2 regions of the Paenibacillus sp. alder61 genome follow, and region 1 is predicted to be linked to the other one. Evidence: predicted binding sites of a transcription regulator. Region 1 holds the regulator's gene; the other holds the start of a gene.
The links. Region 1 encodes LexA, which represses DNA repair genes until DNA is damaged. Its sites were predicted from a motif close to CGAACATATGTTCG; they were not measured.
Positions count from the first base shown of each region.

Region 2: LBW89_RS15250 (putative DNA modification/repair radical SAM protein) is a predicted target of LexA. The motif match lies at 2,529-2,542, and genes of this name have one in related genera.

Region 1 is NZ_JAIUDG010000002.1:257,065-262,059, reverse strand. Features, by position in the region: gene LBW89_RS03130 (HAD family hydrolase) at 1-700, opposite strand, end outside; gene LBW89_RS03125 (hypothetical protein) at 761-1,294, opposite strand; gene LBW89_RS03120 (DUF896 domain-containing protein) at 1,347-1,520, opposite strand; gene LBW89_RS03115 (LysM peptidoglycan-binding domain-containing protein) at 1,721-2,080, opposite strand; gene lexA (transcriptional repressor LexA) at 2,266-2,892, shown strand; gene glnA (type I glutamate--ammonia ligase) at 3,760-4,995, opposite strand, start outside.
Region 2 is NZ_JAIUDG010000013.1:86,485-91,479, reverse strand. Features, by position in the region: gene LBW89_RS15260 (MsnO8 family LLM class oxidoreductase) at 1-308, shown strand, start outside; gene LBW89_RS15255 (serine hydrolase domain-containing protein) at 766-2,337, opposite strand; gene LBW89_RS15250 (putative DNA modification/repair radical SAM protein) at 2,577-3,881, shown strand; gene LBW89_RS15245 (TIGR03915 family putative DNA repair protein) at 3,878-4,681, shown strand; gene LBW89_RS15240 (TRM11 family SAM-dependent methyltransferase) at 4,927-4,995, shown strand, end outside.

The sequences.
Region 1 (4,995 bases):
TGACCCAAACCGTGACCATCCCCACGCTCAGTCCGCCGCAGATGTCGGTCGTCAGTTTGTCGCCGACCATCAAGCTTTCCTGCGGCTCCACGCCCAGCAGTTCCAGTGCATGGCGGAAAATCGACGGATCGGGCTTTCCTTTCCCGAAGGATCCGGAAATGATAACTTCATCAAAGTAAGGCGACAGTTCCGGCACACCGTCAAGCTTTTCCTGCTGAAGGGCAGGACAACCGTTGGTTAACAGAAGCAGTTTCACCTTGCCCTTCAATTCGTCGAGAATGCGGAAGGTTTCTTCATACACATGAGGGCGGGAACGTCTTTCCTTGCCGAACTGCGCGGCCAATTCCCCGGCGAGCGCCTCGTTCTCCACACCGATCCCCTTTAGGCCGCGGCGCCAGGACTCCTTTTGGTAGACGGGAGCGAGTTGTTCCAGCTGGCGGAATTCCGGCTGCTCCCCCGCCGAGAAGGTCGCCCACAATCCCTCAAACGGATTGATCCCGATCATTTTGGTGAACGGAAAGGTTTCATAGGATTCGTACAATGCTCTGGCTTCCTTGCGGACCGATTCCTCCAGGGCTTCGGGATCAATCCCCGCCGCTTCACCCGCTTTTAGGCAGGTCGCTTCAAACGCTTCTTTAATACTGCGCTCATCCCACAACAAGGTGTCATCCAAATCAAAACATACCGCTTTAATGGACATATCTTCACACGCTCCCCCAAAATTGTGAAAAACCGATGTTATATTTATCTACGCTATCCCCTATCCCTTCTCAAAGGACACATGATGCAGTTTGGCATACTGCTCCAAACGTTCCCCCATCGCCTCTGTATCAAAACGGTTGCGCATACGGTAAAACACCCAATTGACGTCTTTGCTTTTCGGAATAATCGTGATTTTCCCGCGGCCCACCTTAATTTTACTGATGTTGTTAGCTTCCAACGCGCGGTCTCTGTTGAATTTGGACGTATACAGCCAGCCTTTATGAATCCGCAAATAAGGCTTTCTGAGAAAAATCGTCAACGCCAAGATCAGATAAAGAACAATGGTGACCCAGAACAACATCGAGTTGACTTCCGAAGCGTTGCCGATCAGCCCCACGACCGCATAAAGGAGAGCCAGCAAAACCAGAACTCCCGGAAGCAGGATATTTCTTCCCCTAAACACCTCGCCTTCCCCTTTGGGCCCTAACGAATACCGGGGATCCTGCCCTCCGCCGCCGATCCGGCTAGGCCCCTTCCCTTTCTTGTTCATACGAACCCGATTGCGTTCAACCTTCCTGTCAAATGAAGCCATGAACTTTCCTCCTACACCTATTGTTTATGTAAGCCAGGCCTTGCGGCCGGCATTATTTATCCACGATTTCAATCGATTCCAGCTGTTGGCGGAAATTGTTCCGGATGTTCTGCAAATAAGTTTCCCGGAGCTGTGCCCGTTCCAGCTTTTCATCCTCCGTCAGACCTTCCGTCTTGTTTTTTCGGGCCAATTCATTGATTCGCTTTACCAATGTATCTATATCCACTTTATTTCCTCCTGTCTGGTCATCCTTATTCTTAAGGCAACAATTCTTACTTTGACATGAGAAAAAGAGCTTGTCAAGGCGGCGGCCCTTAATCCAAGCTCTTTCAGTTTCTTCATATATATAGTCATCTATAGTCACCAAAACAGGACTTATATATAAACAAGGTTAGAAAGCCGTTAAACAAGCCACGCCTATCGGAATCAATCCGGGATAACGAGCATGTCCCCAGGATGAATATCGCTCACGGCTAATCCGTTCGCCCGCTTAATAGCCTCTACATACACACGCGTATCCTTCCCCCGCGGCTTATGAGCAACCGCAATCTCCCATAGCGTGTCTCCCGGCGTAACAATGACGGTTTCCTTGACATGAGAATCCCCGTCTTTGGCGGCGGCAAAAGCGGAAACCACTCCCGTACCGGTCATCGTCAACAAAATCAGTAGAAACACAATCTTCATCATGCGCCGGGTCCATTCCACCGAAGAAAAACCGAAGGCATCCCTCCAAGAGCGGGCAACCGGCTTATTATAAATACTTTGGTATGTAGTATATCTTGGCATATCGATCACTCCCAAACAAATGTTCTTGTTTTCTGATATCAATATAACACGAACACTTGTTTGATTCAATAGTTTTTTAGAACAATTGTTCGTATTTAATAGAAACGTTTAGAACTTATGTTTGTACGAACGGTAGTTCTATGTTATAATTTTTCCAAACGTTACTAATGGGGTTGATGATCGTTATGTCCAAGGTTTCCAGCCGACAACAGGCTATTTTGGAATTTATACGCAACGAAGTTCGAATGAAGGGTTACCCTCCTTCGGTACGCGAGATCGGCGAAGCGGTCGGACTTGCCTCCAGCTCTACCGTACACGGGCATCTGGACCGTTTGGAGAAGAAGGGATTTATCCGCCGGGATCCCACCAAACCGCGGGCCATCGAGCTGCTGGGACAAGAAGAATCCGATTCGCTCGGTATGTTCGCCCACAGCGTGACCCGGGTTCCGGTTGTCGGCAAGGTTACCGCCGGCATGCCGATTACGGCAACCGAGAATATTGAAGATTACTTCCCGTTACCTCAGCAATACTCCTCGGACGGTGAAATCTTCATGCTTTCCGTCGTCGGAGACAGTATGATTGAGGCGGGGATTCACAACGGGGATTATGTGATCGTTCGTAAGCAGCAGACGGCCAACAACGGCGATATTGTCGTGGCGATGACGGAAGATGACGAGGCGACGGTGAAGACTTTCTACAAAGAGAGAGACCATATCCGCCTCCAACCCGAGAATTCGACGATGGAACCAATCCGGCTCAAGAATGTGGTTATTCTCGGCAAAGTCGTCGGATTATTCCGCGACCTGCACTAATTTATTCTAGATGGTATGATGAAGAGGCTCCCTTAGCCGGGGAGCCTTTTTTAGTGTTGGCTGGTTAGACCGTCGTCAAATCGTCTTGCGGTAAATACCGCTTCATGCCGGAACGTTCTTCCCGCCAGATCTTTTTCAGCCAAAGTCTGCGCCGGTGGTATTTTTTCAAAGCGAACACCATATCGCATCAGCTCCTTGGCGTTAGCATGCCCAAAAGCTTGATTTTCATCAGTCGCGGAGTTAAATACGATGCGAGATAACCCCCGTCATATCTGGTCCGCCAAATAAGCAATTAATAAACAAAATAACAACAAGGAACCGTTTAGCACGCGGACGGATTACGTTGTATTCAAACAACTCCTACGTTCGAAGTAACGAGTACACGACGACGACGACGTTAACATCAGTTGCCTATAAGTATATCCAGTGCTCTCCCCTGCCTAGTGAACATTCCACCCCTTCCAACTTAAAAGAGATGCAAATCTGCAGGTATTTATGGCCGATACCCGAGGGAATGCGAAAAAGATGCGAATCTGCATGTTTTTCTAGCGATTTTAGAGAAACGAGCCGGTTTCGTTCAAAATACCTGCAGAATGGCAGGAATTTTTAAATTTATGTTCCGAACAAGAAAAAAACATGCAGATATGCAGAAATTCTATGTTACCAAGGTTATCTGATGAGGGCACTAGATTTATATGTATGCTGATGTTTTTATTACGGGTTACAAAAATGCAAAGTCCGGCTGGCTTACGGGTGTGGCTTAACGGGGGGGCAAAATAGGGGAAACCCCTAATCCTTACCGTCTCCCCGCCAAATGCCCCCTAACAAAAAATCCCCTGAAGCCTACGGCCCCAAGGGATTCCTCGATTAATATAATGTCATGTACTGATCGCGTTCCCATTGATGGACTTGCGTGCGGAACATGTCCCACTCGATTTCTTTCAGTTCATAGAAATGAGTCAAGGCATGGTCGCCGAGCGCCTCGGTAATGATCTCGCTGCGAATCAATTCGCCGAGCGCTTCCTTCAAGTCGGACGGCAGGCTTGGAATGCCTTCTTCCACGCGCTCTTCTTCAGACATCACATAGATGTTCCGGTCTACCGGATCCACGAGCGGCAGTTCGTTCTTGATGCCGTCGAGACCGGCCTTCAACATAACGGCCAGCGCCAGATACGGGTTAGCGGCAGGGTCCGGGTTCCGCACTTCGACACGGGTGCTGAGGCCGCGGGATGCCGGAATCCGGATCATCGGACTGCGGTTGCTGGAAGACCAAGCCACATAGCACGGCGCTTCATAGCCCGGAACCAGACGTTTATACGAGTTCACGGTCGGATTCGTGACGGCGGCAAAAGCGCGGGCATGCTTCAAGATCCCGGCCATGTAATGACGGGCTTCTTTGCTCAGGCCGAGCGTATCGCTCTCGTCGTAGAAAGCATTGACATCGCCTCTGAACAAGGATTGGTGACAGTGCATCCCGGAACCGTTCACGCCGAATAACGGCTTCGGCATAAAGGTCGCATGCAGGCCATGCTGACGCGCAATCGTCTTGACGACGAGCTTAAAGGTTTGAATTTGGTCCGCCGCCTTGATGGCGTCGGCATATTTAAAGTCGATTTCGTGCTGCCCCGGGGCCACCTCATGGTGAGAGGCTTCGATTTCAAAGCCCATTTCCTCGAGCGTCAAAACGATTTCGCGGCGGCAGTTCTCCCCGAGATCCGTAGGGGCCAAATCGAAATAACCGCCTTGGTCGTTCAATTCCATCGTTGGATTGCCCTTCTCGTCGGTTTTGAACAGGAAGAACTCCGGTTCCGGGCCGACGTTCATCGACGTATACCCCATCTCTTCGGCTTCCTTCAGCACGCGCTTCAGAATGCCGCGAGGATCCCCGGCGAACGGCGTGCCGTCAGGCATGTATACATCGCAAATCAAACGGGCTACGCGATCTTCGGCAACCCACGGGAAGATAACCCAAGTATCCAGGTCAGGGAAGAGATACATGTCCGATTCTTCAATCCGCACATAGCCTTCGATGGACGAACCGTCGAACATCATCTTGTTATCAAGCGCCTTCTCCAATTGGCTGACGGGAATTTCCACGTTCTT
Region 2 (4,995 bases), on a different contig from region 1:
ACCGGAAGGAGTTTCGGCCCTCTGCTCTGCGGACGGAACCGGAAGCGATCGTGGCGGTTCAAGCGCTCTGCGCTCCCACGGAACGGGAGGCTCGCACGATGGCGGACCGGATGGAGGCCGAGCTGGTTGCCCGGGGAGGGCAGCCTCCCCGGGAGCGGCTGGTCGGAACCCCCGAGCAGTTGGCTGAGCGCCTGTCCGAGTTCCGGCGGATATACGAGAATGAGGAATTTTTGATCGTAACGGCGGCGCCGGATTATGAGGCCAGGCTCCATTCGTACCGTCTTTTGTCAGAAATCAATCTGTTGTAAATCAGGAGTCTTTCGAAAAACGGCCCGCCGACGGACGCCGTCTAGAACGCAGTCCCGCGTCCGCCGATGTCCAAATCGTTTTTAACCCACGGCGAGATCAAAAGGCCCAAGGGCTAGGGGCCTAGCACAATTCCAACACTTATTCCACTCCAAAAGATGCAAATCTGCAGGTATTTTTGCTGATTTATGGGGGGATTCGAAAAAAGATGTAAATCTGCAGACATTTCTAGCGATTTTAGAAAAAGGGAGCCTGTTTGGCCAAAAATTGCTGCAGATTTGCAGGAATTTTGAATTTTTTATTCCAAACCAGAAAAAAACATGCAGATATGCAGGAATTCTATGTTAGCAAGGTTGTCTATGGTTCACGTTAACTAGCGCACTGCCAGTCCCGGTTTCTCACACCGGGGAGAGACCCGCTTCCGGCGGACGCTCCGCTTTCTTTGGGGTGATTTGGATATCACCGTAACGAGGCTGCGTCAGCCTTTTTTTGCATTTTTGCGGGGAGCTTCGGAAATAAGCCGAAAACGAGCAGGCTGGCAAGCCAGGCGAAAACGGCGAGGGCGATGTTTTTCAGCCCGCTCTGCAGCCCGATGATGCTCCAGCGGTAGGCGCCAAGGTATAGCAGGACGCCCGGAACGATCAGAACAATCAGCCGGATCAGTAATCGTACACAAGGCGGTTTGGGATGATTGAGCAAAAACACGCGGCGGCCGCTGCGGATGCGCAGGGCGGCGAGCAGAAGATAAATCCCCAGACCGGCCGCAAGCCCATAAGCCACCCATTGATGCAAGGTCCTTGATTGAGCCAGCGCGACCGCTCCTTCCGGCAGTGCCCCGGTTTCAAACCGGATCCAGGCATGATACACATCCTGCCGCAAATCGATGCCGTTTTCGCTGTTGGTCAGGATGACCAAGCCGTTTTGGGACTCGGGGATAAAGCCGTAGAAGGCGTGCCAGCCCCGGTTGTCGCCCGGGTGGTAGAGAAGGGTGGTGCCGTCCGGCAGGCTACGGGAAAATATACCGAGTCCGTTTTCGCCCAAAACCGGTGTCTGCATCTCCCCGACCAGGTCGGGAGCTAGAACACCCCGCCCCAAGGGGATTCCTCCGGTCTTCGAGGTGTCCAGGCTCGCCTGCATGAGCTTTATCAAGTCTCCGGCGGTGGTGATCAACCCTGCGGCAGCCCGTTCAGTGAATCGGTAGTCGGGCAGTTCTTGTCCGAAATATCCGTAGGCTTTGGTCAGGGAGACTCTATCTTCTTTGCTTAGGCCGAAGCTGCTGGAGTTCATCCCCAGCGGGAGCAAAACCTGCTTTTCCATATAATCTTCGAACGGCTGCCCCGATACCTCTTCAATCACCATTTGAAGGATCGTATAGCCTGCCCCCGAATAGGCCGCTTCCGTGCCGGGAGTAAAGGCGAATTTTACGGGTTCGTTCAACATGCCTGCCCCCGCGAGGGATTGCTCGGGCGTGGGAAGCTCCCGGCCCGGCTCGACGCCCAGATAACCGGGATGGGGTGCAAGGCCTGCCGTATGGCTTAACAGCCGCCGGATCGTCACCTCCTCCGAAATGGTCTCCACACCTGGAATCGACCGGTTCCCCAAATGTTTGCCGACCGGGTCGTCCAACGATAGTTTCCCCTCTTCCGCCAGCCTCAAGATCCCCCAGGCGGTAACGCTTTTGGATATGGAGCCCGCCTGAAAGCGCGACGCTGCGTCCAGCTTATGGCCCGCCTTTTTATCCGCATATCCGTATTGCACCACGTAGCCGATTTTTCCATGCTCAAGAACGCCGATGGAAACGCCCGGCACCCCGTACTTTTTTTGCAATAGCGGAACCTGTTCGTCCAAGTAACGCCTGAACTCGGAGACGTTGTTTTTCTTCCCCGCGAGCCCCGAATCGGCCGGATTGGCCGCGGCGGTCGATGCGGCGTTTGCCATGGGGAAAAAGGCGCTTATTCCAGCACTCATCAGGAGAACCGGCAGCAAAGTTTTTTGGAGGATTCTGGCGGCGACCCCCGTTTGTCTGGTCATACGAATTCCACTCCCATCAGTTCAATCGCTCTTTAGTAGTGCTCAATCCTTCATGGATCTATCTCAACGACGCTTATACAGCTTTGAAGTATAGGCCGCATTACGTTTTCTTCCCATCGATTTGCCTTTAAAGGATCTTAAAGAAACCTTACACTTTTCTTACAAGAATTATGGAATATTTTGTATTTACAAGAACAAATGTTCGTATTATAATGATTCCAAAAGGAGAGATCGCTTTAATGGATGTACTGGAGAAGCTTACGATCTTGACGGATTCCGCCAAATACGATGCTTCCTGTTCCTCCAGCGGAGGGGAGAGAGCGGGCCAAGACGGTAAGTTGGGGAGCGCCGTTGCGTCGGGAATCTGCCACAGCTTTGCCGCCGATGGGCGTTGCATCTCTTTGTTGAAAGTTCTGATGACCAACAGTTGTATATTCGATTGCAAATACTGCGTTAATCGCCGTTCCAACGATACCCGCAGGGCGATGTTCACGCCGGAAGAGCTTGCGCAGCTTACGATGAACTTTTACCGCCGGAACTATATCGAGGGATTATTTTTAAGCTCGGGGATCGTCAAGAGTCCGGATTATACTACGGAACGATTAATCCGGGTGCTGGAACTGCTGCGGAATCAATATGGATTCTCGGGTTATATTCATGTGAAGGCCATCCCCGGAAGTGATCCCGAACTGGTGAACAGGCTGGGACTGCTTGCCGACCGGATGAGCGTAAACATTGAGCTTCCGTCCCGGGACAGCTTACGGCAGCTTGCGCCGGATAAGAGCAAGGAGACGATCCTTCGGCCGATGGCGGCGATTCGGGAGGGCATCCGCGAGAACAGTACGGATTTGGTGAAGTATCGGCATGCGCCGAAGTTTGTGCCGGGAGGACAGAGCACACAGTTGATCGTAGGAGCTTCGCCGGACAGCGATCTGAAGATTTTGACGCTGACCGAGGCGCTGTATCGCAAATACGAGTTGAAGCGGGTGTATTATTCCGCTTACACGCCGGTGGTGGAACATTCGCTGCTTCCGGCGCTGGACAGCAAGCCGCCGCTTCTGCGGGAGCATCGGCTCTACCAGGCGGACTGGCTGCTGCGGTTTTACGGATTCGAAGCCCATGAACTGCTGGATGAAAGAACACCGAACTTCAATCCGTTTATGGATCCCAAGTGCCATTGGGCTGTCAACCATATCGACCGGTTCCCCGTGGAGATCAATCAGGCCCCGTACGAATCATTGCTGCGGGTCCCGGGAATCGGCGTGCGAAGCGCCAAGAGGATCGTTACGGCGCGGCGAGCGGGAAGTTTGGACTTTGCCGGATTAAAGAAGCTGGGGGTCGTGCTGAAGCGAGCGCAATATTTTATTACCTGCTCCGGCAGGCGTCTTGAAGGGTTGAAAGTGAATGAAAGCACAATCCTGCGATCCCTGTTGTCCAAGAAGGAAATCTCTTTGTATCTGCCTAAGCCCCAGGTGGAGCAGCTTACGCTGTTCAGCGACGAAGAACTCGCGGCGGGCAAGGGGGCGGAAGTGATTGCGACATGAGTTGGACCCGCCAATCCGCTTACGTTTACGACGGCAGTTTTGACGGTTTTCTCAGCTGTGTGTTTGAAAGCTATGACCGTAAAGAAGAGGCGGTGGACATACGGCCGGGTGACGATTGTCTTTATACCCTGTTCGATGCGGTATGGGTCGAGACCGATTTGGTGAAGGCTTCCAGAGTCTACAAGGGAATCGGCGCCAAAATCGGTCCGGACGCGCAGGAACTGATCCGCTGCGGCTTTCTTACTTGCGTGGCCGATAAGGAGTTGCTGCTGTACCGTTTTTTGAGGCTTGGCTTTCAATATGGACGTACGGTTATGAATATGCTGACGGAGGATACGGTCCACCGGCTGCGGAAGGCGGTAAAGCATTTAAAGACGGAAAGTCACGCTTATTTGGGATTCGTTCGGTTCTCGGATTATGGCGATATTCTTGTCGCAATTATCGAGCCCAAGAATCAGGTGCTGCCGCTGCTGGCCTCCCATTTCTGCGATCGGTACCGGAGGGAATCGTTTCTGATTTATGACAAGACTCATGGACAAGCATTGATGCAGAAGCAGGAGGGTCCGCTTACAGAACGGGTGGGACTTTTTCGTCTGGACGAGCTTGTATTGCCCGAGCCGAGCCAAGAGGAGATGTCATACCGGAGACTGTGGAAGCAATTTTATGATACGGTGGCGATCCGGGAAAGAAATAATCCCCGGGCCAGGCTTTCCCATATGCCCCAACGTTACTGGGCACAGTTAACGGAAATGCAGCAGAGCCATCGATCGGCGGCCCCCTCCCCGAAGCGTTTACGGTAAGCCGCGATCTTCTGGTACAATGGTTCAGAGGATGTAAGGCCTGTATGGCTTAGCCTTGCCTTACGTGGGCCAAATTGCCCCAAGCGAGAGCAATGTGAAGAAGGAGACGGAACGTGGATTGGTATCGGAATTCTCAAAGTAGTTACAATTACATCTACCCCTATGCGTGCCACGAGAACGAGAGAGAATTGTGCAGGCTTGAGCTTCGCAGCTTGTTTGGGCAAGAGCCCGGAGCACATTCCTTTATGGAAAGCAAAACCGCTATCGGAGCGAGCCGGAGCCCTTTCATTTCCATGGAAATGAGGGTGTTGGCC